One region of the Sodalis sp. C49 genome, then DNA from elsewhere that is predicted to be linked to it. Evidence: predicted binding sites of a transcription regulator. Region 1 holds the regulator's gene; each other region holds the start of a gene.

The links. The regulator PurR, encoded in region 1, represses purine synthesis genes. The targets are predictions, from matches to a motif close to CANGCAAACGTTTGCNTG.
Region 2: ABUK12_RS16140 (nucleobase:cation symporter-2 family protein) is a predicted target of PurR. The motif match lies at 2,082-2,099, and genes of this name have one in related genera.
Region 3: purM (phosphoribosylformylglycinamidine cyclo-ligase) is a predicted target of PurR. The motif match lies at 3,316-3,333, and genes of this name have one in related genera.
Region 4: gcvT (glycine cleavage system aminomethyltransferase GcvT) is a predicted target of PurR. The motif match lies at 4,765-4,782, and genes of this name have one in related genera.

Annotation. Positions count from the first base shown of each region.
Region 1 is NZ_CP163303.1:855,693-861,667, reverse strand. It holds gene ABUK12_RS03805 (DUF1289 domain-containing protein) at 539-784, opposite strand; gene gloA (lactoylglutathione lyase) at 1,010-1,417, shown strand; gene rnt (ribonuclease T) at 1,537-2,202, shown strand; gene ABUK12_RS03790 (Grx4 family monothiol glutaredoxin) at 2,276-2,623, opposite strand; gene ABUK12_RS03785 (NlpC/P60 family protein) at 3,035-3,928, shown strand; gene ABUK12_RS03780 (YnhF family membrane protein) at 3,992-4,081, opposite strand; gene purR (HTH-type transcriptional repressor PurR) at 4,319-5,335, shown strand; gene cfa (cyclopropane fatty acyl phospholipid synthase) at 5,781-5,975, shown strand, end outside.
Region 2 is NZ_CP163303.1:3,586,393-3,592,367, forward strand. It holds gene recG (ATP-dependent DNA helicase RecG) at 1-1,974, shown strand, start outside; gene ABUK12_RS16140 (nucleobase:cation symporter-2 family protein) at 2,159-3,538, shown strand; gene ABUK12_RS16145 (AsmA family protein) at 3,676-5,364, shown strand; gene fabY (fatty acid biosynthesis protein FabY) at 5,404-5,975, opposite strand, start outside.
Region 3 is NZ_CP163303.1:5,179,752-5,185,726, forward strand. It holds gene pstA (phosphate ABC transporter permease PstA) at 1-644, shown strand, start outside; gene pstB (phosphate ABC transporter ATP-binding protein PstB) at 658-1,473, shown strand; gene purN (phosphoribosylglycinamide formyltransferase) at 1,578-2,216, opposite strand; gene purM (phosphoribosylformylglycinamidine cyclo-ligase) at 2,216-3,253, opposite strand; gene upp (uracil phosphoribosyltransferase) at 3,489-4,115, shown strand; gene uraA (uracil permease) at 4,173-5,471, shown strand; gene hda (DnaA inactivator Hda) at 5,579-5,975, shown strand, end outside.
Region 4 is NZ_CP163303.1:4,607,470-4,613,444, forward strand. It holds gene ABUK12_RS20800 (YecA family protein) at 109-690, shown strand; gene pepP (Xaa-Pro aminopeptidase) at 753-2,066, shown strand; gene ubiH (2-octaprenyl-6-methoxyphenyl hydroxylase) at 2,070-3,248, shown strand; gene ubiI (FAD-dependent 2-octaprenylphenol hydroxylase) at 3,292-4,506, shown strand; gene gcvT (glycine cleavage system aminomethyltransferase GcvT) at 4,862-5,959, shown strand.

The sequences.
Region 1 (5,975 bases):
CCCTGGATTCCCATCCATTCTAATGGGTGGAATGGCAAATTACAAATATATATATATATGAATAAGGTTGAAGTTAAGTTGAGCTAGATGTAATACCCATGTTGTTCCTTTGAAATATGGGACAGCACCGCTGAGCGCATTACTCCTTGCCGGTCGTCAGCCTTGACGAGGGTTGCGGCCCTTCATTGCGTAAAACTTTCCGCTTAGTATAGGGTAAGCGTTGGAAACCTCATATAATCCGTCCCTGGCACTGGTTGCCCCGGCATTCTCACATCAACGCCTATAGTATGCCAAGCGGATTATTCATGACTGTATCACTATTATTGTCATTCATCGTGATTTATTGTTAATTTAAGTTAAATGAAGACATAACAAATATCATTATGTCATGTATTCGGTCTAATAATGTAATAACAATATATAAATAACAAGTTATTAGCGTGCATATTAATAATTAACTATGAGTGCCGGGGTTGTGATAATCGCCATCCCGACGTTCAAGATACTCAGTGGAATAAGGTTGCACGCCTGCGGGGTGTTAAAAAAGCGAGGGCTGTTCCGGACCTGCGGGTTCTGCGGGCGTGCTCTTGCCGGCCCGCAGCTGGCGCAGGTAGCGTTGATGACATAGCCGCAGCACTTCGCGCTTTTGGCCGTCGTTCATCGTGATCCAGTCGAAACGTTCCTGGCGGGAGCGCAGGCAGCCACGGCAAAAGCCACGGTCATCGGATTGGCAGACCCCGCGGCAAGGACTGGTTATGATGAAAAACTCAAGCTGTTCCGGCACGTGCCCTCCTGTTTAACTTTTATTGAAGACGTTATTTCACCGGCTGGCAAGCTTATGACGGCAAAAATCGCTTGCCCGGGGGAAATCGCGCGGTTCTCCGGCCGCCAGGGCAAGCAAGGCAGGAGTATTTCTCCTCCACCGCACCGAAGGTCTGGGATATACTGTTAAACCACGATCTCACCAAAGGCGATGGATAAACCGTCGTCATTGTCTATAGAGGATATCATGCGCCTGCTTCATACCATGCTCCGCGTCACCGATTTACAGCAATCAATTGATTTTTATACAAATATACTGGGGATGCGCCTACTGCGCACCAGCGAAAATACGGAGTACAAATACACCCTGGCCTTTGTCGGCTACACCGAGGAGACGGAAGGCGCGGTGATTGAATTGACCTATAACTGGGGCGTTGATAGCTACGAGCTGGGTACCGCCTACGGCCATATCGCGCTCGGGGTTGACGATGTGGCCGCTACCTGCGACCGCATTCGCCAGGCCGGCGGCAAGGTGACCCGCGAAGCGGGACCGGTCAAGGGCGGCACGACGGTTATCGCTTTTATCGAAGATCCCGATGGTTATAAAATCGAGCTGATTGAACAAAAACATGCCGGCAAGGGCCTGGGCAAATAAAGTACCAGCCCGACCCCGCCAAATCCGCTCTCCTGGGGAGAAGGGAGCGGATTCGCCATGCATCCGGCGCTAAAATTTGCCATAATGCGGGCTGTTTTCCTTAAAAATTAAGAACAGGCATGGCTGAACTTGATGATGTAAATACCCTTCGCGGCCGTTTTCGCGGCTTTTATCCAGTGGTAATCGATATTGAATCCGCGGGCTTTAACGCCGCAACCGACGCCTTGCTCGAAATCGCCGCCGTCACCCTCAACATGGACGATGAAGGCTGGCTGGTCACCGACCAATGCCTGCATTTCCATGTCGAGCCTTTTCCCGGCGCGCAACTGCAGCCGGAAGCCCTGGCCTTTAACGGTATCGACCCGACCAACCCGCTGCGCGGCGCGGTGAGCGAGTACGAGGCGCTGCATGAAATTTTCAAAATGGTGCGCAAAGGCATTAAGGATCGGGGCTGCAACCGCGCGATTATCGTCGCGCACAATGCCGGATTCGACCACGGATTTCTTATGGCGGCGGCCGGACGGGCGGCATTAAAGCGTAATCCTTTCCATCCGTTTGCCACCTTCGACACCGCTGCTCTCAGCGGGCTGGTGCTGGGCCAGACGGTGTTGGCCAAAGCCTGCGCGGCCGGAGGCATCGAATTTGACGCCGGCCAGGCGCATTCCGCGCTCTATGACACCGAACGCACCGCTGAATTATTTTGTGAGCTGGTTAATCGCTGGAAACGTCTCGGCGGCTGGCCTGTTCCCCCCGTCGGCGAGCCTGCCGCCGGCGAGCACGCCTAGCCGATGCTTGCGTCCGGCGGTTAAAAACTCCCGCCGCAAGGGGCGGGGGTTATCCGCAGGCGTCCCGGGGAACTCAGGAAGGGGTCTGGTTTTCCTGGGAGTTGTATTTTACCGCGGTCTCTTTGATCAACGGTTGCAACTCGCCGTGCTGATACATTTCGATAATGATATCGCAGCCGCCGACCAGTTCGCCATCCACCCACAGCTGTGGGAAGGTCGGCCAGTTGGCGAATTTCGGCAACTCGGCGCGAATATCGGGATTTTGCAGGACATCCACATACGCGAAACGCTCACCACAGGCGGAAAGCGCCTGTACTGCCTGTGCGGAAAAACCACAGCCGGGCAATTTTGGCGAGCCTTTCATATAAAGAAGAATCGGGTTCTCAGCTATCTGCTGCTGAATTTTTTCAATCGTCGTCATTGTCTCGCTTCCTCAAGCCAGCATCTGGCCTTATCTGCACTGTGCGGGATTACACGCAGTCTCTTCATTTTAGCCACTACCGGCTAAACAAATAAACGTTTTTTTGCCGGCCCGCGCGGTAAAGGCGCGTCAATTCACTCCCGGCCCGCCCACGTAGGACAGGCAATACTATCACTGTAGCGGCTTTTACCCCCTGCCGCCGAACAAAACGGGCTGAAACATTCGGTGCACACCCTCAAAATATGTTGAATAAAGCGCCGCTGAACGCTGTTAAATGCAGCAAAATCGAACTTATTCACGTTTATACACAATAAGTAGTGAATTGATGATGCAATGACGAGGTAAATAGCTTAAATTCCTGTGAGGTGTTGATAACCCCCTATTTTGGGCCACATAAGGATAGCGTTTATCATGCGTTTATGCTTTACGCTTTTTGTGTTGCTTTTTACCCAGTTGTTTTTGAACCTGGCACATGCCGCGCCGAGCGCCGGCGTCAATGCCGATCAGCGCAAATCCCAGGCAGCGGCGGCAAAAACCGGCGACCGGCGCAAACGCAAACCGGTAAAAATAGCCAAGAAAAGCAAACCTGTCGCCAGCGCGCCCGCCGTCAGTGAAAAAGCCAGCATTAAAAAATCGCCGGAACCGGCGCATGAAAAAGCCGGCGTTAAACGGCCTTTGGAACCCGCGGTGGCGAAAACCGGCGCGAAGAAAAGCAAAACGTCCCCTCTTGCCAAGGCATCAAAAACCACGGCGACGAAAAAAATAGCCTCCTTCACTCCGCCGAAAAAAGGCTATAAAAAAGGTTACGGCCGGCACCGGATGATAAAAGATCAGGCGGCGGTAGAACTGGTGGCCAACGATCAGCCGATAAAGATGAGCGAGAGCCATAAGAAACGCTACCAGACCGCCAAGCTTACCGCCATGAATAAACTCCTCTCCCAAATGGGCAAGCCTTACCGTTGGGGCGGCATGTCGCCTAATACCGGCTTTGACTGCAGCGGCCTGATTTATTATGCCTACAAGGATGTGGTACGCATCCATATGCCGCGCACCGCCAACGAAATGTACCACCTGCGCGACGCAGCGCCGGTTAAGAAAGACGAGCTGGAAAGCGGCGACCTGGTCTTTTTCCATATTTCCAATCGCGGCGCGGCGGATCACGTCGGCGTCTATCTTGGCAATGGTCGCTTTATCCAGTCGCCCCGCACCGGCAGCGATATCCGTATCAGCTATCTGAGTGAGGATTATTGGCAGGATCATTACGTGGGCGCCCGCCGGGTGGTCACGCCGAAAAATATCCGCTGAAGGCGCGCCGGAAAAAAAAGAGGAGCCAAGGCTCCTCTTTTTTATATCTGAACCGAGAGGGTGTCAGTTCATGACGGCGGTAAAGCTGAAGACAATAATCACCAGCAGCGAGAACACCGTGGTCAGTAACGACATTTTTAAATCGCTGTCCATTCTATCTCCTTAACGTAAACCAGGGCGCCGGCCTTATCCACCGGCCCGCAGAGCAGTTATCGTCAGTTTGCCATAACAGCGATGAAAAAGCTTGCTCCCAACCTGTAGCCGCCACATTTAACACTTTCACTTTGGCGCGGGATGAACGAAAATTAGCGGTTAATTCCACAGCGTCGGAAAGTGCTTGCGCCTTCGACAGACATTATTCCAGCCAGGGCGTACGGGAGTATCAAAGGCATGGCAACCATTAAAGATGTGGCAAAACGCGCTAATGTATCGACAACCACCGTTTCGCATGTGATCAATAAAACCCGTTTTGTTGCGCAAGACACTCAAATTGCCGTGCTGGACGCCATTAAACAACTGCATTATTCACCCAGCGCCGTGGCGCGCAGCCTGAAGGTCAATCGCACCAAGTCCATCGGCCTGCTCGCCAGCACCAGCGAGGCGCCCTATTTCGCCGAAATTATCGAGGCGATTGAGCACCATTGCTTTGCTCGCGGTTATACCCTGATATTGTGCAATTCGCACAATGATCTCGAAAAACAGCGCGCCTATCTGGCGATGCTGGCGCAAAAGCGCGTCGACGGCCTGCTGGTGATGTGCGCCGAGTATCCCGAAACGCTGCTGGATATGCTTGAGGAATATCAGCATATCCCCATGGTGGTCATGGATTGGGGTGAGGCCCGCCGTGATTTTACCGACACCATTATCGATAACGCCTTTGCCGGCGGTTATATGGCGACGCAATATTTGCTTAAACGCGGCCATCGCGCCATCGGCGCCATTCCCGGACAGCTGGCGCGCAACACCGGCGGCGGCCGCCACCGCGGCTATCTGCATGCCATGGCGGAGGCCGGCATCCCGTTAAACGACCGCTGGATTGTGCAAGGCAATTTCGAGCCTGAATCCGGCTACCTGGCGATGAAACAAATCCTGGCGCAAACGCCGCGTCCCACCGCGGTCTTCTGCGGCGGCGACATTATGGCCATGGGCGCACTGTGCGCCATTAATGAAATGGGCCTGAGCGTACCTGAGGATATTTCTATCATCGGCTACGACAACGTGCGCAATTCGTGCTTTTTCAGCCCGGCGCTGACCACCATCCATCAGCCTAAAGAGGATTTGGGCGAGGCGGCGCTTACCATGCTGCTCGATAGGATTACCAGCAAACGCGAGAACGCCAAAACCATCGAAGTCCATCCGTCGCTGATTGAACGCCGTTCGGTCGCAGACGGTCCCTTCCCCGCTTAAGGCCACGCGCCAGGCCCGGGCAACGGGCTGGCGCCTCCAGGGTCTGTTGCTATGTAAAGCGCCGTCCGCCTCGGACACAAGATTTTTCATATAATGATCTCTGTGCAAAGAGTTATTGTTTCAGCGAGAAATCATTAAGTTATAATGGGAAATACATTAGCGCGTTAGCTATTGTCTAAATTAAAATGCAGGCTTATACTCAATATCGTTAACAATTATAACGAGTTGTCTAATAAATTTGTATAAAAGTATGTCGTGTTTTCCAACATGACATCACCCTTTTATAAAGCGCCCGGCTAAGTCGCAGTCTAAGGTTTACTTTATATTCCTCTGTTGATGGTGATACTTCAGACACCACGGATAACCGTGGATTCTTATAAAGCCCGCAGGCATGGTGAGTGCTTTTCCTGACGGGGCACTGCAGAAGAAAGGTGATGGAGAAGCTATGAGTTCCTCGTGCGTTGAAGACCTGAGCTTTCATGATAATGATTGGTACCGTATCGTCCATGAATTGCTCTCTGAAGCCGGTATTGAACTCAATGGTTCAAGACCATTTGATATCCGAATCAAGAATCCGGGATTTTTTAAGCGCGTATTGCAGGATGGATCTTTGGGATTGGGCGAGAGTTACATGGATGGC
Region 2 (5,975 bases), 2.7 Mb from region 1:
CTGCTGCATCTGCCCTCGCGCTACGAGGATCGCACCCGTCTCTACCCCATTGGCGATGCGCTGCCCGGCATGTTTGTCACCGTGCAGGGCGAGGTGCTGGCCTGCGATATCAGCTTTGGCCGGCGGCGCATGTTGACCTGCCGCATGCGCGACGACAGCGGCATGATGACCCTGCGGTTTTTCAACTTTAACGCCGCGATGAAAAATAGCCTGGCTCCCGGCCGGCGCGTTACCGCCTATGGCGAAATCCGCCGCGGCCAGCAGGGCGCCGAAATTATCCATCCTGAATATCATGTGCTCGGCGATCATGACGACGTCACCCTCGCGCCGTCGTTAACTCCCGTCTATCCCACCACCGAAGGCGTGCGCCAGGCGACGTTGCGCAGCCTGACAGACCAGGCGCTGACCCTGCTTGATACCTGTCCGATTGCCGAGCTGCTGCCGCCGGAGCTGAGCCGGGGCCTGATAAGCCTGCCCGACGCCCTGCGCACTCTGCACCGTCCGGCGCCGGACATTTCGCTCGCCGATCTGGAGCTGGGCAAACACCCGGCGCAACGGCGGCTGATCCTGGAGGAGCTGCTGGCCCATAATCTCAGTATGCTGGCGGTGCGGGCTGGGGTACGCAAGGAGCTGGCGCTGGCGCTGACCGCCGATCATCATCTCAAGCAGCAATTCCTCGGCCGGCTGCCCTTCGCGCCCACCGGCGCCCAGCAACGGGTGGCGACGGAAATCGAGAGCGACCTGGCTCTACCCGTGCCGATGATGCGTCTGGTGCAGGGCGACGTCGGCTCGGGTAAAACCCTGGTGGCGGCCCTGGCGGCGCTGCGAGCCATTGCCCAGGGCAAGCAGGTGGCCTTGATGGCGCCCACCGAACTGCTGGCCGAGCAGCATGCGCAAACGTTTCGCAACTGGTTTGAGCCATTGGGCATTGAGGTGGGCTGGCTGGCCGGCAAACAAAAAGGCAAGGCGCGTATTGCCCAGCAAGATGCCATCGCCGCCGGCAGGGTGGCGATGGTGGTGGGTACCCATGCCATTTTCCAGGAACAGGTGCAATTCTCGGGGCTGGCGCTGGTGATTATCGACGAGCAGCACCGCTTTGGCGTGCATCAGCGCCTGGCATTATGGGAGAAGGGCCTGGCGCAGGGGTTCCATCCCCACCAGCTCATCATGACCGCCACCCCCATCCCGCGCACGCTCGCCATGACCGCCTACGCCGATCTGGATACCTCGGTTATCGATGAGCTGCCCCCCGGCCGCACGCCCGTGACCACGGTGGCCATTCCCGACACCCGGCGCGAAGATGTCATCCAGCGGGTGCGCCAAGCCTGCTTACAGGAGCAGCGCCAGGCCTATTGGGTCTGCACCATCATCGAGGAATCCGATCTGCTGGAAGCCCAGGCGGCGCAGGCCACCTGGGAGGGGCTCGCCGCCGCCCTGCCGGAACTGACCGTCGGGATGGTGCATGGGCGCATGAAATCACAGGAAAAACAGCAGATTATGCAGGCATTCAAGGCCGGTGAGGTTCACTTGCTGGTGGCGACCACCGTTATTGAGGTTGGCGTCGATGTGCCCAACGCCAGCCTGATGATTATCGAGAACCCGGAACGCCTGGGACTGGCGCAGCTGCATCAGCTGCGCGGCCGCGTGGGACGCGGCGCGGTGGCCTCGCACTGTGTGCTGCTCTATAAATCGCCCCTGAGCAAAACCGCGCAGCGGCGTCTACAGGTGCTGCGGGATACCAACGACGGTTTTATCATCGCGCAACAAGATCTGGAGATCCGCGGCCCCGGGGAATTGCTGGGCACGCGCCAGACCGGCAACGCGGAATTCAAAGTGGCCGATCTGCTGCGCGACCAGGCCATGATCCCGGAAGTCCAGCGGCTGGCGCGCCATATCCACCAACACTATCCCGCCGCCGCCCAGGCGCTGATTGAGCGCTGGATGCCGGAGCGCGTGCGCTATACCAACGCCTGAGCCATAAGTATTCCCTCTTGTTCCCTCCTGCCGGCATCGGCACCCGGGGCGCCGGCCTGAAATCTGCGCCGGCATTGACCTATATCAACCGGCGCGGGCGCAGGTCGCGAGCAATCGTTTGCTTTTAAAAACAGGATGATTAAAATGCCTCCTTTGCCGCCCAGGAATGTTTCCCCCCATGACCATGCCAGCCACTGACGTTGATGACGCGCCGATTCCCGTTGCCAAAAGCGAGCTGATTTATCACCTCGACGATCGTCCGCCGCTGGCGGAAACCCTGTTTGCCGCCTGCCAGCATCTGCTGGCCATGTTTGTCGCCGTGATTACGCCCGGCCTGTTAATCTGCCAGGCGCTGGGGCTCCCGGCGCAGGACACGCAGCATATTATCAGCATGTCGCTGTTTGCCTCCGGCCTGGCCTCACTGCTGCAAATCAAGACCTGGGGACCGGTGGGATCGGGCCTGCTGTCCATCCAGGGCACCAGCTTTAACTTTGTCACGCCGCTTATCATGGGCGGCCTGGCGCTGAAAAACGGCGGCGCCGATGTGCCCACGATGATGGCGGCCCTGTTCGGCACGCTGATGGTGGCGTCCTGCACGGAAATTTTATTATCCCGCGTACTGCACCTGGCCCGGCGCATCATTACGCCGCTAGTATCGGGTATCGTGGTGATGATTATCGGCATTTCCCTGATCCAGGTCGGCCTGACTTCCATCGGCGGCGGTTTCGCCGCCATGGGCGATCATACCTTCGGCGCGCCGAAAAACCTGATGCTGGCGGGCGTGGTGCTGCTGGTCATCATCCTGCTCAATCGTCAGCGCAATCCCTATCTGCGGGTCGCCTCGCTGGTGATCGCCATGGCGGTGGGCTATCTGGCGGCCTGGATGATGGGCATGTTGCCGCAGACCGCTCCCGCGCCGGCGCAATCCATAATCATGGTGCCGACCCCGCTGTATTACGGCCTGGGTTTTGACTGGGATCTGCTTATCCCGCTGATGCTGGTATTTATGGTCACTTCGCTGGAGACCATCGGCGATATTACCGCCACCTCCGACGTCTCGGAACAGCCGGTACGCGGCCCCATCTATATGCGGCGCCTGAAAGGCGGCGTGCTGGCCAACGGCCTGAATTCAATGCTGTCGGCCGTGTTCAACACTTTCCCAAACTCCTGTTTCGGTCAAAATAACGGCGTCATCCAACTGACCGGCGTCGCCAGCCGTTATGTTGGTTTTGTGGTGTCGCTGATGCTGATTGCGCTGGGGCTGTTTCCGGTGGTCAGCGGCTTTGTACAGCATATTCCCGAGCCGGTGCTGGGCGGCGCGACTATCGTCATGTTCGGCACCATCGCCGCGTCCGGCGTACGTATCGTATCCCGTGAACGGCTTAATCGCCGCGCCATTATGATTATCGCCCTATCGTTGGCGGTAGGGCTGGGCGTGTCGCAGCAGCCGCTGATTTTGCAGTTCGCGCCGCAGTGGCTGAAGACCCTGATGTCCTCCGGCATTGCCGCCGGCGGCATTACCGCCATCATCTTGAATTTATTGTTCCCGCCGGAACATAATTAATTAGTTAGCTATCATTTTTTTGCGGTCGCCGTATCAATACGGCGGCTTTTTTTTGTCTGAAGCACATTGGCTATTGAGAAGCCCCGTTAATTACGGCATAAACTGGGTAACCTTTATGACAGCTATGGATTTGAGCAATGAAATTTATTGGGAAACTCTTATTATCAATACTTTTGATAGTGCTATTGATAATTATCCTGATCTACGTGTTGCTGCAAACCACCTGGGGCGCCGGCTGGGTTAGCCGGTTAGTCACCCAGCATACCGGCTACCAATTATCGTTTAATAAGATCACCCACAACTGGTCCGATCCGGGCGACATTTATTTCGACAACATCTCTTTCGGGCAAAAAGAACGCCGGGCTACGCTTGTGGCCAAACGGCTGGTGGCCGGATTCAGCATCCGCCAATTCACCGATCCCTATCACTTCTACCGCATCCAGCTGCAGGACGGCACCCTAAACCTGGACCCCGCCTCGCTGGCATTCCCGCTGCAGGCGGATGTGCTGCAGCTCAATGGCATGGCCATCCAGTCCCCTTACGGCGGCTGGGAGCTGAACGGTCAAAACGTCAATGCCGGCATCACTCCCTGGCAACCGCAGACCGGCTTTCCCTTGGGGCGTAACGCCCGTTTCCAGATCAGCGCCCGTTCCCTCACCCTTAACGGCATCCCGGCGGAAAACGTCCTGGTGCAGGGCGAAATCAATAATAACCAGCTGCGGCTGGATAATCTGGGCGCCGATTTATCCCAGGGGGAATTAACCGGCAATGCGCGGCGGGACGAAGACGGCGCCTGGCAGGTGGATAACCTGCGCCTGAGCAATGTACGCATGCAGACCACGCAAAGCCTGGATGAGTTTCTGCGCCAGCTATCGGAGGTGCCTAAAATCACCATCCATCGCTTCGATTTAATTGATGCGCGTATGGAAGGCAAGAACTGGGCCTTTAGCGATCTGGATTTAACCCTGCGCAATATTACCTTTCAGGATGGCGACTGGTCGTCGGATGACGGTAGCCTGTCGTTTAACGCCAGCGACCTGATTAACGGCGCCGTGCATTTAAACGATCCCATAGCCAATATGACCCTGTCGCCGCAGGGCATCGAAATACGCCAGTTCAGCGGGCGCTGGCAGGGGGGACTGATGCGCACCTCGGGTCGCTGGCTGCGGGACGGCCAGCGTCTGGAATTGGACGAATTCATGGTGGCTGGGCTGGAATATACCTTGCCCGGGCAATGGCTGGACAGTTGGCTGCAACCCCTGCCCTCGTGGCTGGCCGACGTGCAGGTGAACAAATTTACCGCCAACCGCAATCTGCTGATAGATATTAATCCCGCGTTTCCATTTCAAATCACCGCGCTGGACGGCTATGGCAAAAACCTGGTATTGGCGCGGGATCATCAATGGGGCATCTGGTCCGGCAGCCTGACCCTTAACGGCAGCGACGCCACCTTTAATAAAATCGATGTCCGGCGCCCGTCGCTGGCGTTAACCGCCGACCAGGGCAGGATCGCCGTCACCGAACTGAGCGCCTTTGCCGGCGAGGGGCTGTTTGAGGCCACGGCGGTGATCAACCAGCAGGGCGAACGGGGATTTACCCTGAATCTTAACGGACGGGCGGTGCCGTTAAACATACTGCAGCGCTGGGGCTGGCCCGTGGCGCCCTTGCCGGGCAACGGCAATACGCAGCTCACGCTGGCCGGGAAAATGCCCGCCAACGCGCCGTTTAAACCCACCCTGAACGGCAGGCTGCATGCGCTGAACGTACAGGGCCAAACGGTGGATCAAACCATGGTCAACGGAGAACTGGCGCCGGCAGCGCCGTAAACGGCATGACTTGTCCCTCATGCCCACTTTTTGCCCATATTAGCCGGCCTGGGAGCCGCCGCGCTCCAGCGGCTTGTCCGGCGCTGGCGGCAATACCAGGTAAACGCCTTTGAATATGGCGCCTTTATCTTCATTGCCGAACAACTCGACCTCAAGCTGTACCCGCGCCTTGCGTCCGCGCGCCAGGCGATCGAGATCGCCGCTCAGCGAACCCAGATCCGCCACGGCGCAGGGCCGGCCGGTCACCGGGGTGAGATAGCGGATATGGGCATCGGCCAGGATAATAGTGCCGCCCAATTGGCGCTCACGCAGCAATAGCCATATCAGCCCCCAGCCGGTCAGGGTCGCCAGCGAAAACAGGCTGCCGGCAAACAGGGTATGGTGGGGATTCTGGTTACCGGTTTCAGGCATGGTGGTCATAAACTTCTGGCCGGTGTACTGGCTGATGCGCACGCCCATCTTTTCGCTGAGCGGAATATGCTGGTACCAAGCCTGCTGCAATTGGCCGCACCAGTCCGGCCGGTGCAAAATATCATCCAGTGTCACGATGGGCTTGATCATTAAAAAATGGCGTATCGGCGTGGTGGACGGCACCGTGATTTCGCCCTGGT
Region 3 (5,975 bases), 1.2 Mb from region 1:
CCCGGCTAATCCGTATTGCGGTGGGCAACCTGGCGGGGGTGCCCTCTATTGTGTATGGCGTGTTCGGCCTGGGCTTTTTTGTCTATGTGCTTGGCGGTACGCTGGACCAACTGTTTTATGCCGATGCGTTGCCCAATCCGACCTTCGGCACCCCCGGACTGCTGTGGGCCGCGCTGACGCTGGCCCTGCTGACGTTGCCGGTGGTGATCGTCGCCACCGAGGAAGGCCTGGCGCGCATTCCGCCGTCGCTGCGCCATGGGTCGCTGGCGCTGGGGGCCACCCGGGCGGAAACGCTGTGGCGCGTCGTGCTGCCGGGCGCGGCCCCGGCGATGATCACCGGGCTTATCCTGGCGGTGGCGCGGGCGGCGGGCGAGACCGCGCCGTTGATGCTGGTCGGGGTCATTAAATCCGCGCCGCTGCTGCCGCTGGACGGGGTGTTTCCCTATCTGCACGCCGAGCGGAAATTTATGCATCTGGGCTTCCAGATTTACGATATGGCGCTGCAAAGTCCCGATAGCGACGCGGCGGGTCCTTTGGTCTTCGCCACGGCGCTGTTGCTGGTGGTGATCGTGGTGGGGCTGAACCTGGCGGCCATCGGCCTGCGTCACCGCCTGCGGGAAAAATACCGCGCGCTGGCGCTTTAATGGAGTGTGATTTATGTCCCTGCTAACCCCCGATCTCTTTGCGCAGATGCCGGATGTCCAGCGCTTTACCCCGCAGCAGACTGTCCTGGAGACCGAGCATCTTAGCGTCTCCTACGGCGGACGCACGGTGCTTGAGGATATCACCCTGCGCATCCCGCGGCAGCGTATTACCGCGCTGATCGGTCCCTCCGGCTGCGGCAAATCGACCTTGCTGCGCTGTTTTAACCGCATGAACGATTTGAACGATGATTGCCGCGTCGAAGGCGCGGTGCGCCTGGCGGGGCGGGATGTCAACGACGCGCGGCAGGATGTGGTGGCGCTCCGGCGGCGGGTGGGCATGGTGTTCCAGCGGCCCAATCCCTTTCCGAAATCCATCTACGATAACGTGGTATACGGCCTGCGCCTGCTGGGCATTCGCGACCGGCGGGTGCTGGACGACGCGGCCGAGCAGGCGCTGCGCGCGGCGGCGCTATGGCATGAAGTAAAAGATCGGCTGAAGGAGAATGCGTTCCGCTTGTCCAACGGCCAGCAGCAGCGGCTGGTCATCGCCAGGGCTATAGCCATTGAACCGGAAGTATTGCTGCTGGATGAACCGACCTCGGCGCTTGATCCCATCACCACGCTGACCATCGAGGAACTGATGATTTCGCTGAAAGCGCATTTCACCCTGGTGCTGGTGACCCACAATATGCAGCAGGCCGCGCGGGTATCGGATTATACCGCCTTTATCCATCAGGGCAGGCTGGTGGAATACGCCGGCACCGATCGGCTGTTCACCTCGCCCGCGCAGCGTAAGACCGAGGAATATATTACCGGCCGCCTGCGCTAATTCGCCTGGCGATGTTACCGGCAAAGGGCGTCGGCGCCCAGTGAACGTCCTTACCGGCCGGGCGCCGTGGCTGCCGCCGGCGTTATGGCGCGGCGCGGCGGCGTTTATTCCGCCGCGTATCCCGCCGGCGGCAGGGGCGCGCCGTCCAGCCAGGCGGCGCCTTCCCGCAGCGTAAGCCGGCCGTCCAGCAGCCAGCTTATCACCAGTGGGTAGATGTCATGCTCCTGGGTTTTAATCCGGGCGATCAGGTCGGCCTCGGTGTCGCCGGGGAAGACCGGCACTTTCGCCTGCAGGATGACCGGGCCGCCGTCCAGCTGTTCCGTCACGAAATGCACCGAGGTGCCGTGTTCGCGATCGCCGTTGGCCAACGCCTGGCGATGGGTATGCAGGCCCGGATACAAGGGAAGCAGGGAAGGGTGGATATTCAGCATCCGTCCCGCGTAATGGCTGACAAAGTCCGGCGACAGGATGCGCATATAACCGGCCAGGATCACCGCGTCCGGCTGATAGCGGTCGATGGCCTCGCATAGGGCGCGGTCGAAGGACGCGCGGTCGGGATAGTCGCCGGGCAGCAGCGCGCGGGCGGGCACATCGGCGCGGGCGGCGCGCCTGAGTCCTAACGCGTCGGCCCGGTTGCTGAAGACCGCCGCGACCCGTGCCGGCATTCTTTCCTGCCGGCAGGCGTCGATCACCGCCTGCAGATTGCTGCCCTCGCCCGAGATCAGCACCACCAGCTTTTTCATTAACGGATAATAACCCGTTCGCCGCCGGCCAGCGTCTGGATCTCGCCCAGCTTCCAGGCGGTCTCGCCCAGGCCGGTCAGCAACGACAGCGCCCGATCGGCGCTGTGCGCAGGCACCACGACAATCATGCCGACGCCGCAGTTAAAGGTGCGGTACATTTCATGGCGGCTGACGTTGCCGGCCTGCTGCAGCCAGCCGAATACCGCCGGCCATTGCCAACTGCCCTCGTCGATGACCGCCTGCGTGTCCGCCGGCAATACCCGGGGGATGTTTTCCCAAAAACCGCCGCCGGTGAGGTGGGCGATGGCGTGGATCTCGGTTTGCGCGATAAGCTCCAGCAGCGCCTTAACATAAATGCGCGTCGGCTCAAGCAGGTGATCGGCCAGGGGCTTGCCGTCCAGTTGGGTGGTGAGCGGGTCGGTCTGGCTGAACTCAAGGATCTTACGCACCAGGGAATACCCGTTGGAATGCGGGCCGCTTGAGGCCAGGGCCAGCAGAGTATCACCGGCCTGTACCTTGCTGCCGTCGATGATTTCCGATTTTTCCACCACGCCGACGCAAAAACCCGCCACGTCATAATCCTCGCCATGATACATGCCGGGCATTTCCGCCGTTTCGCCGCCGACCAGGGCGCAGCCGGACTGTTTACAGCCTTCGGCAATGCCGGTAATCACCGCCGCCGCGGTATCCACATCCAGTTTGCCGGTGGCGAAATAGTCCAGGAAGAACAGCGGCTCGGCGCCCTGCACCACCAGATCGTTGACACACATCGCCACCAGATCGATGCCGATGGTATCGTGACGTTTTAAATCCATCGCCAGACGCAGCTTGGTGCCGACGCCGTCGGTGCCGGATACCAGGATGGGTTCGCGGTATTTCTGCGGCAGGGCGCATAGCGCGCCGAACCCACCCAGCCCGCCCATGACTTCCGGACGTTTTGTCTGTTTCACCACACCTTTGATGCGGTCTACCAAGGCGTTGCCGGCATCAATATCCACGCCTGCGTCTTTATAGCTGAGAGAGGTTTTATCGGTCACTGCAAGATCCCCACGGAGATGGTATGTTGGCTTGTATTCTGGCGCAGGCAATTCTAACAGCGTGGGCAATCGTTTGCGAGTGGTGATGTCAAACGCCCTCCCGGCTTTTGTTGTCCAGCCTTTATTTCGCTTAACGGTTGATCAGGATCAGCTATTTTCGTATGGCGCAGTAAATAAAAGGGGTTATAATCTCGCGATTTTTTTGCGCAATTAATGCTACTTGGGGAGAATAATGATGAAGATCGTTGAGGTAAAGCACCCGCTTGTGAAACATAAATTAGGTTTGATGCGTGAAAATGATATCAGCACCAAGCGTTTTCGTGAATTGGCCTCTGAAGTGGGAAGTTTACTGACCTACGTAGCAACCGCCGATCTGGAAACTGAAAAGGTCACCATCGAGGGATGGTGCGGTCCGGTGGAAATTGAACAAATCAAGGGCAAGAAGATCACCGTGGTGCCTATCCTGCGCGCGGGCCTGGGCATGATGGACGGCGTGTTGGAGAACGTGCCCAGCGCGCGTATCAGCGTGGTCGGCATGTATCGCGATGAAACCACCCTGGAGCCGGTGCCTTATTTCCAGAAGCTGGCCTCGAGCATAGACGAGCGCATGGCGCTGGTGGTCGACCCGATGCTGGCCACCGGCGGCTCGATGATCGCCACCATCGACCTACTGAAGAAGGCCGGCTGCAAGAGTATCAAGATATTGGTCCTGGTGGCGGCGCCCGAAGGTATCGCGGCGCTGGAAAAAGCCCATCCCGATGTCGAGCTGTATACCGCGGCCATCGACAAGGGGCTTAACGAGCACGGCTATATTATGCCGGGCCTCGGCGATGCGGGCGATAAACTCTTTGGCACCAAATAAAATCAAGCCGGCCGGCAGGCCGGCTTTTTTTTGCTTCTCACTTTAAGGAAACTCAACATGACCCGTCGCGCCATCGGTGTTGATGAACGCCCGCCGCTACTGCAAACCATCCCGCTCAGCTTTCAGCATCTGTTCGCCATGTTCGGCGCCACGGTGCTGGTGCCGATTTTATTTAAAATCAATCCGGCCACCGTCCTGCTGTTTAACGGTATCGGCACCTTGCTGTACCTGTTTATCTGCAAGGGCAAGATCCCGGCGTACCTGGGTTCCAGTTTTGCCTTTATATCGCCGGTGCTGCTGTTGCTGCCGCTGGGCTATGAAGCGGCGCTGGGCGGTTTTATCGCCTGCGGCGCGCTGTTTTGCGTGGTGGCGCTGATCGTCAAGGTCGCCGGTATCGGCTGGATTGACGTGGTGTTTCCGCCGGCCGCCATGGGCGCCATCGTCTCGGTAATCGGCCTGGAACTGGCCGGCGTCGCGGCCAATATGGCGGGGCTGCTGCCGACGGAAGGCGCGCCGGTGGCGAGTTCCACCATTATTATTTCCCTGGTGACCCTGGGTGTTACCGTGCTGGGATCGGTGCTGTTTCGCGGCTTCCTGGCCATTATCCCGATCCTGATCGGGGTGCTGGTGGGCTATGCGCTGGCCTGGGCGATGGGCGTGGTGGATTTATCCCCGGTCGCCGCCGCCCATTGGTTCGCGCTGCCGACCTTTTATACCCCGCGCTTTGAGTGGATCGGCATCCTGACCATCCTGCCGGCGGCGCTGGTGGTGATAGCCGAACACGTCGGCCACCTGGTGGTGACGGCCAATATCGTCAAAAAAGATCTGTTGCGCGATCCCGGCCTGCATCGCTCGCTGTTCGCCAACGGTTTTTCCACCATGCTGTCCGGATTTTTTGGATCGACGCCCAATACCACCTACGGCGAGAATATCGGCGTGATGGCCATTACCAAGGTCTACAGTACCTGGGTTATCGGCGGCGCGGCTATCCTCGCCATCCTGCTTTCCTGCGTCGGCAAGCTGGCGGCGGCCATCCAGGCGGTGCCGGTGCCGGTAATGGGCGGCGTTTCCCTGCTGCTGTACGGGGTGATTGCCGCCTCGGGCATCCGGGTGCTGATCGAATCGAAGGTGGATTATAATAAACCGCAAAATCTGATCCTGACCTCGGTTATCCTTATCATCGGCGTCAGCGGCGCCAAAATCCATCTGGGCGCCGCCGAACTGAAAGGCATGGCGCTGGCCACCGTGGTGGGCATCGGCCTGAGCCTGCTGTTCCGGGTCATTACCCTGGTGCGCGGCGAAGAAGTGATTATCGAGGCGACCGAACTCCCGGCTCCCGAATCCGCCGAAAAATAACCTCGCGCCCACGGGTGTACGGATAACCCGCGGCCGGTGCCCGGCGGTGAAGCAATACGCCGCCGCGGCCATTCTATGATAAACTAGATCGGTTCCCGCCCGTATGCATAGAGGTCTTTCTGAACACGCCGGCACAGCTTTCCTTACCGCTTTATCTCCCCGACGATGAAACTTTCGCCAGCTTTTATCCGGGCGAAAACAGGTCGTTGCTGGCGGCGCTGCACAGCATGCTGGCGCAGGAACACGGCAGCTATCTTTACTTTTGGTCACGCAAGGGGGGAGGCCGCAGCCATCTGATGCACGCCGCCTGCGCCGAACTTTCCCAACGGGGGGAGGCGGTGGGGTATGTGCCGCTGGATAAGCGCACCTGGTTTGTGCCGGAGGTGATGGACGGCATGGAGCAACTGGCGCTGGTCACCATCGACAACATCGAATGCATCGTCGGCGACGAACCCTGGGAAATGGCCATTTTCAACCTGTACAACCGCATCCAGGAAACGGGCC
Region 4 (5,975 bases), 1.8 Mb from region 1:
AAACAGAAGAATCCATATAAAACAGAAGATACACGCCCTTTCTGGTATAGCTACGGACCTTGGTGGTAGCATAACACGAACTTATCCTGCCAACGACGATGAAAGCGCATGTCTATACAAAATACCTTTCCCGACTACGATAACCTGACCCAACTGCTTAACCAACAGGCCGTGGCGCTGACGCCGGCGGAAATGCATGGTTTGATAAGCGGCATGCTGTGCGGCGGCAACAAGGATCACAGTTGGCAGACGCTGGTGCACGAGCTGACCAACGAGGGCATGGCCTTTTCCCAGACCCTGGCCGACCCGCTGCGCCAGCTGCACGAAGCCACCGCGCAAACCCTGGACGACGAGGAGTTTATGTTTCAGCTGCTGCTGCCCGACGACGACCGCGCCACGGTATTCGAGCGCGTGGACGCGCTGGCCGGCTGGGTAAATCATTTCCTGCTGGGGCTGGGCGTGATGCAGCCGCAGCTGGATAAAATCAAGGGCGAGCTAAAGGAAGCCATCGACGATCTGCGCAATATCGGCCAGCTCGGCTATGACGAAGATGAAGATCAGGAAGAGCTGGCGCAGTCGCTGGAGGAAGTCGTTGAATACGTGCGTATGGCCGCCATTCTTTGCCATAATGGATTTACCCGCTCGGAGCACGCCGGCCCGCTGGAAAAGCCAAAGCCGACGCTGCACTGATCGCCGCAACCGGCAGCACCGCCCGTTGAATTGTTGAGAGTATGGCAAGGCAGGAGAGAGTGATGACATCACAAGAATTTTTACGCCGCCGGCAGGCATTGTTGGCCAACATGGCTCCGGCCAGCGCCGCCGTCATTTTTGCGGCGCCGGAGGCGACGCGCAGCGCCGACAGTGAATATCCCTATCGCCAGAATAGCGACTTCTGGTATTTCACCGGGTTCAACGAACCGGAGGCGGCGCTGGTGCTTATCAAAAGCGACGCGACCCATTCGCACAGCGTGCTGTTCAACCGGGTGCGCGATCCCGGCGCCGAGACCTGGTTCGGCCGCCGCCTGGGCCAGGAGGCCGCCCCGGCCAGACTTGCCGTGGACCGGGCCTTGCCGTGGGACGAAATCAATCATCAGTTGCACCTGCTGCTGAACGGACTGGATGTGGTCTATCACGCCCAGGGACAATACGCCTTTGCCGATACCCTGGTGTTTAACGCCCTCGATACCCTGCGCCGCGGCTACCGTCAGCATTTGCGCGCGCCCGCCACGCTTACCGACTGGCGCCCCTGGGTGCACGATTTCAGGCTGGTTAAATCGGCGGAGGAGCTGGCGGTCATGCGCCGCGCCGGCGAAATCACCGCGCTCGGGCATACCCGCGCCATGCGGGCCTGTCGTCCGGGGCAGTATGAATACCAGCTGGAAGGCGAAATCCTGCATGAATTCAACCGGCACGGCGCCCGCTATCCTTCCTACAATACCATCGTCGGCAGCGGCGAAAACGGCTGTATTCTGCACTACACCGAAAACGAGGCGCAGATGCGCGACGGCGATCTGGTGCTTATCGACGCCGGCTGTGAATACCAGGGGTATGCCGGCGATATCACCCGCACCTTCCCGGTGAACGGCAAGTTCAGCCCCGAGCAGCGGGCGGTGTACGACATAGTGCTGGCGATGCTGGAGAAATCCCTGGCGTTGTACCGGCCGGGCACCAGTATCCGCGAAGTCAATGAACAGGCGGTGCGGGTTATGGTCTCCGGGCTGGTGGCGCTGGGCGTAATGAAGGGCGACGTGGACGGGCTTATCGCCGCCCAGGCCCACCGGCAGTTCTTTATGCACGGCTTAAGCCATTGGCTGGGGCTGGATGTGCACGACGTCGGCGACTACGGCACCCCGGAGCGGGGCAGGACCCTGGAGCCGGGCATGGTGCTGACCATCGAGCCGGGCATTTATATCGCCGCGGACGCGGATGTGCCGCCGCAATATCGCGGCATCGGCATCCGCATCGAGGACAATATCGTTATCACCGAACAGGGCAACGACAACCTCACCGCATCGGTGGTCAAGGACCCGGATGCCATCGAAGCGCTGATGGCGGCGGCGCGCTAGCCTATGTCGGTGATCATTATCGGCGGCGGCATGGCCGGCGCCACCCTGGCGCTGGCCTTGTCCCGCCTGACCGGCGGGCGGCTGGAGATCGATTTGGTGGAAGCGGCCGCGCCGGAAAGCCGGCGCCATCCCGGTTATGACGCCCGCGCCATCGCCCTGGCCCAGGGCACCAGCCAGCAATTAACCGCCATCGGTGTCTGGCCTTCGCTGATGTCCTGCGCCACGCCCATCACCCGTGTCGAGGTCAGCGATAGCGGCTATCCGGGTAAAGTCTCGCTGTCCGCGCGCGATTACCGCGTACCCGCGCTGGGTTATGTGGTGGAGCTGTACGACGCCGGGCAGCGTTTATTTGCCCTGCTGCGCCAGGCGCCGGGGGTAAGGCTGCACTGCCCCGCGACGCTTACGGATATTACCCGCCGCCAGGACGATATCCTGGCGCGGCTTGACAACGGGACGGAGCTGACCGGCTCGCTGCTGGTGGCGGCGGACGGTTCGCACTCGCAGGCGGCGCGCCATTGCCATATGCAGTGGCGCCAGGAGGACTATGGGCAACTGGCGATTATCGCCAATGTCACCACCGCTGAGGCGCATCAGGGCCGGGCTTATGAGCGTTTTACCGAACATGGGCCGCTGGCCATGCTGCCCATGTCGCAGGGGCGCAGCGCGCTGGTGTGGTGCCTGCCGCAGTCCATGCGCCAGGAAATCACCGGCTGGAGCGAAAGCCGGTTTATCGACGCGCTGCAAGCCGCCTTCGGCTGGCGGCTCGGGCGTATTACCGCCTGCGGGCAGCGGCAGTGTTACCCGCTGCAGCTGCGCACCGCCACGCGCCAGGTAAGCCATCGGCTGGCGCTGGTGGGCAACGCGGCGCAAACCCTGCATCCTATTGCCGGCCAGGGGTTCAACCTGGGCTTGCGTGACGTGATGACCCTGGCGGAAACCCTGGCCGAGGCCCTGGCGCGGGGCGAGGACCCTGGCGCCTACGCCACCCTGCAGCGCTATCAGCAGCGCCGCCTGCCCGATAAGGACCGCACGGTCGGCATTACCGACGGCCTGATACATTTGTTTGCCAACCGGCATCCGCCGCTGGTGGTGGCGCGTAACCTGGGTCTTGCCGCCATGGCCGCTTCGCCGGGGCTGCGCGCCGCGCTGGCGCGGCAAACCCTGGGCTGGGTGGCGCGTTAGCACCCTTACGCTGGTTCCCGGTCTTTAAAAGGATATTACAGTTATGCAAGCATTTGACGTGGTCATCAACGGCGGCGGCATGGTCGGCCTGGCGCTGGCCTGCGGACTCCAGGGCAGCGGCATGCGCGTGGCCGTGCTGGAACAACAGGCGCCGGAGCCGGTGCCGCCGGCCGATAACCCCGCGCTGCGGGTATCGGCCATCAACGCCGCCAGCCAGCGCCTGCTGGAACACCTGCAGGTCTGGGACGATATCGTCGCGCTGCGCGCCAATCCCTACCAGGGCATGCAGGTCTGGGACAACGACGGCTTCGGCAATATCGCCTTTGACGGTAAACAGCTGGGCTACGCCCATCTGGGCCATATCGTCGAGAACCCGGTTATCCACCAGGCGCTGTGGCGCCGGGCCGGGCAGCTGTCCGACGTGACGCTGCTGTGCCCGCGCGCGCCGCGCCAGATTGCCTGGGGCGAGAACGAAGCGTTTATCACCCTCGACGACGGCGGCATGCTGACCGCCCGGCTGGTGGTGGGCGCGGACGGCGCCAACTCCTGGCTGCGCCGCTACGCCGATATTCCGCTGACTTTCTGGGATTACCAGCATCACGCACTAGTGGCCACCGTGCGTACCGAACATCCGCACGGCGGCATTGCGCGCCAGGCCTTTCACGGCGACGGCATCCTGGCGTTCCTGCCGCTGAGCGATCCGCATCTTTGCTCCATCGTCTGGTCCCTGCCGCCCGAGATGGCGCAGTCGCTCCAAGAACAGGCGCCGGCCGGATTTAACGCGCAGCTGGCTGCGCACTTCAACCTGGCGCTGGGGTTATGCGAATTGCAAAGCGAACGGTTAACCTTTCCCCTGACCGCCCGCTATGCGCGGGATTTCGCCGCCCACCGCCTGGTGCTGGTGGGCGACGCGGCGCATACGGTCCATCCGCTGGCCGGGCAGGGGGTAAATCTCGGTTTTATGGACGTGGCGGAACTGCTGTCGGAGCTGCGCCGGCTGCAGCAGGCCGGCAAGGATATCGGCCATCATCCCTACCTGCGGCGCTATGAGCGCCGCCGCAAGCATAGCGCCGCCGTGATGCTGGCCGGCATGCAGGGGTTCCGCCAGTTGTTCGACGGCAATAACCCGCTGAAAAAATGGGTGCGCGACGCGGGACTGCGCCTGGCCGATACGGTACCCGGGGTCAAACCCCGGCTCATCCGCCAGGCCATGGGGTTAAACGATCTGCCTGCATGGCTGGAACCGGGCGCGGTTTGACTGAAATAAACTAATTTAACCCGCTATTTTGCATTATATTTTCTAATCCGATATCGGGAATAAAGTCTTTGCCCCTGACCAAAGTCAGGGTTTTTTGTTATCATATTTTGCTTTTGACGGCCGGCATTTATTGTTTGTGCGCCGTATTCGCCACTTTGCCAACATAACATGCTGATTCATGCCTATTCCCTCCGCCTGCGCCGCCCTGGCCGCAGGATAATTTAATTTATGGTTTCCCCCGGGATTCAGTGGTAACTTCTGGCAAAAGGTATCGTTTGCGCCGCCGGATTCGCTGTGGGCGTCGCGGCGTAAAATTCAATTTTACAGCTCCTGATTTGACGACAAAGAGGACGAGATGGCCCAGCTGACATCGTTGTATGAACAGCACATAGCGTGCGGCGCGAAAATGGTGGACTTCCATGGCTGGATGATGCCGCTGCACTATGGCTCCCAGCTGGAGGAGCATCACCAGGTGCGCCGCGACGCGGGCATGTTTGATGTGTCCCATATGACCATCATCGATTTAACGGGTCCGCGCACCCGCGAATACCTGCGCCACCTGCTGGCGAACGACGTGGCCAAGCTCACCGTGCCCGGCAAGGCGCTCTACAGCGGCATGCTGAACGCCTCAGGCGGCGTTATCGACGATCTGATCGTCTATTTCCTCGAAGAGACTTATTTTCGCCTGGTGGTGAATTCCGCCACCCGCGACAAAGACGTCACCTGGGTGACCGACCACGCGGCCCCCTACGGTGTGTCGGTACGGGTACGCGACGACCTGGCGCTGATTGCCGTACAGGGCCCGCGGGCGCAGGAGAAAGCGCGCACGCTGTTTACCCCCGCGCAGCAGGCGGCGGTGGCCGGGATGAAACCGTTCTTCGGCGTGCAGTCGGAGGATTTATTTATCGCCACCACCGGGTATACCGGCGAGGCGGGATTTGAAATTGCGCTGCCGAAAACCGAGGCGGAGTCCTTCTGGCGCAAACTGCTGGCGGCGGGCGTCAAACCCTGCGGCCTGGGCGCGCGCGATACGCTGCGCCTGGAAGCCGGCATGAACCTGTACGGCCAGGAAATGGATGAGCGTATTTCTCCCCTGGCGGCCAACATGGGCTGGACCATCGCCTGGCAGCCCGAGGATCGGGATTTTATCGGCCGCGAGGCGCTTGAAGCCCAGCGCCGCGCCGGCACCGACCAACTGGTCGGCCTGGTGATGACGGAAAAAGGTGTGCTGCGCAACGACCTGACGGTACACTTTACCGACGCCGACGGTAATATGAAAACGGGCGTGATAACCAGCGGTTCGTTCTCGCCCACCCTGGGTTTCAGCATTGCCCTGGCCCGCGTGCCCGCCGGTATCGGCGAGCACGCCATTGTATTAATCCGTAACCGCGAAATGCCGGTTAAGGTCACCAAACCTGGTTTTGTACGCGCCGGTAAACCGGTCGTTCAATAATTAACTTTGCAAGAGT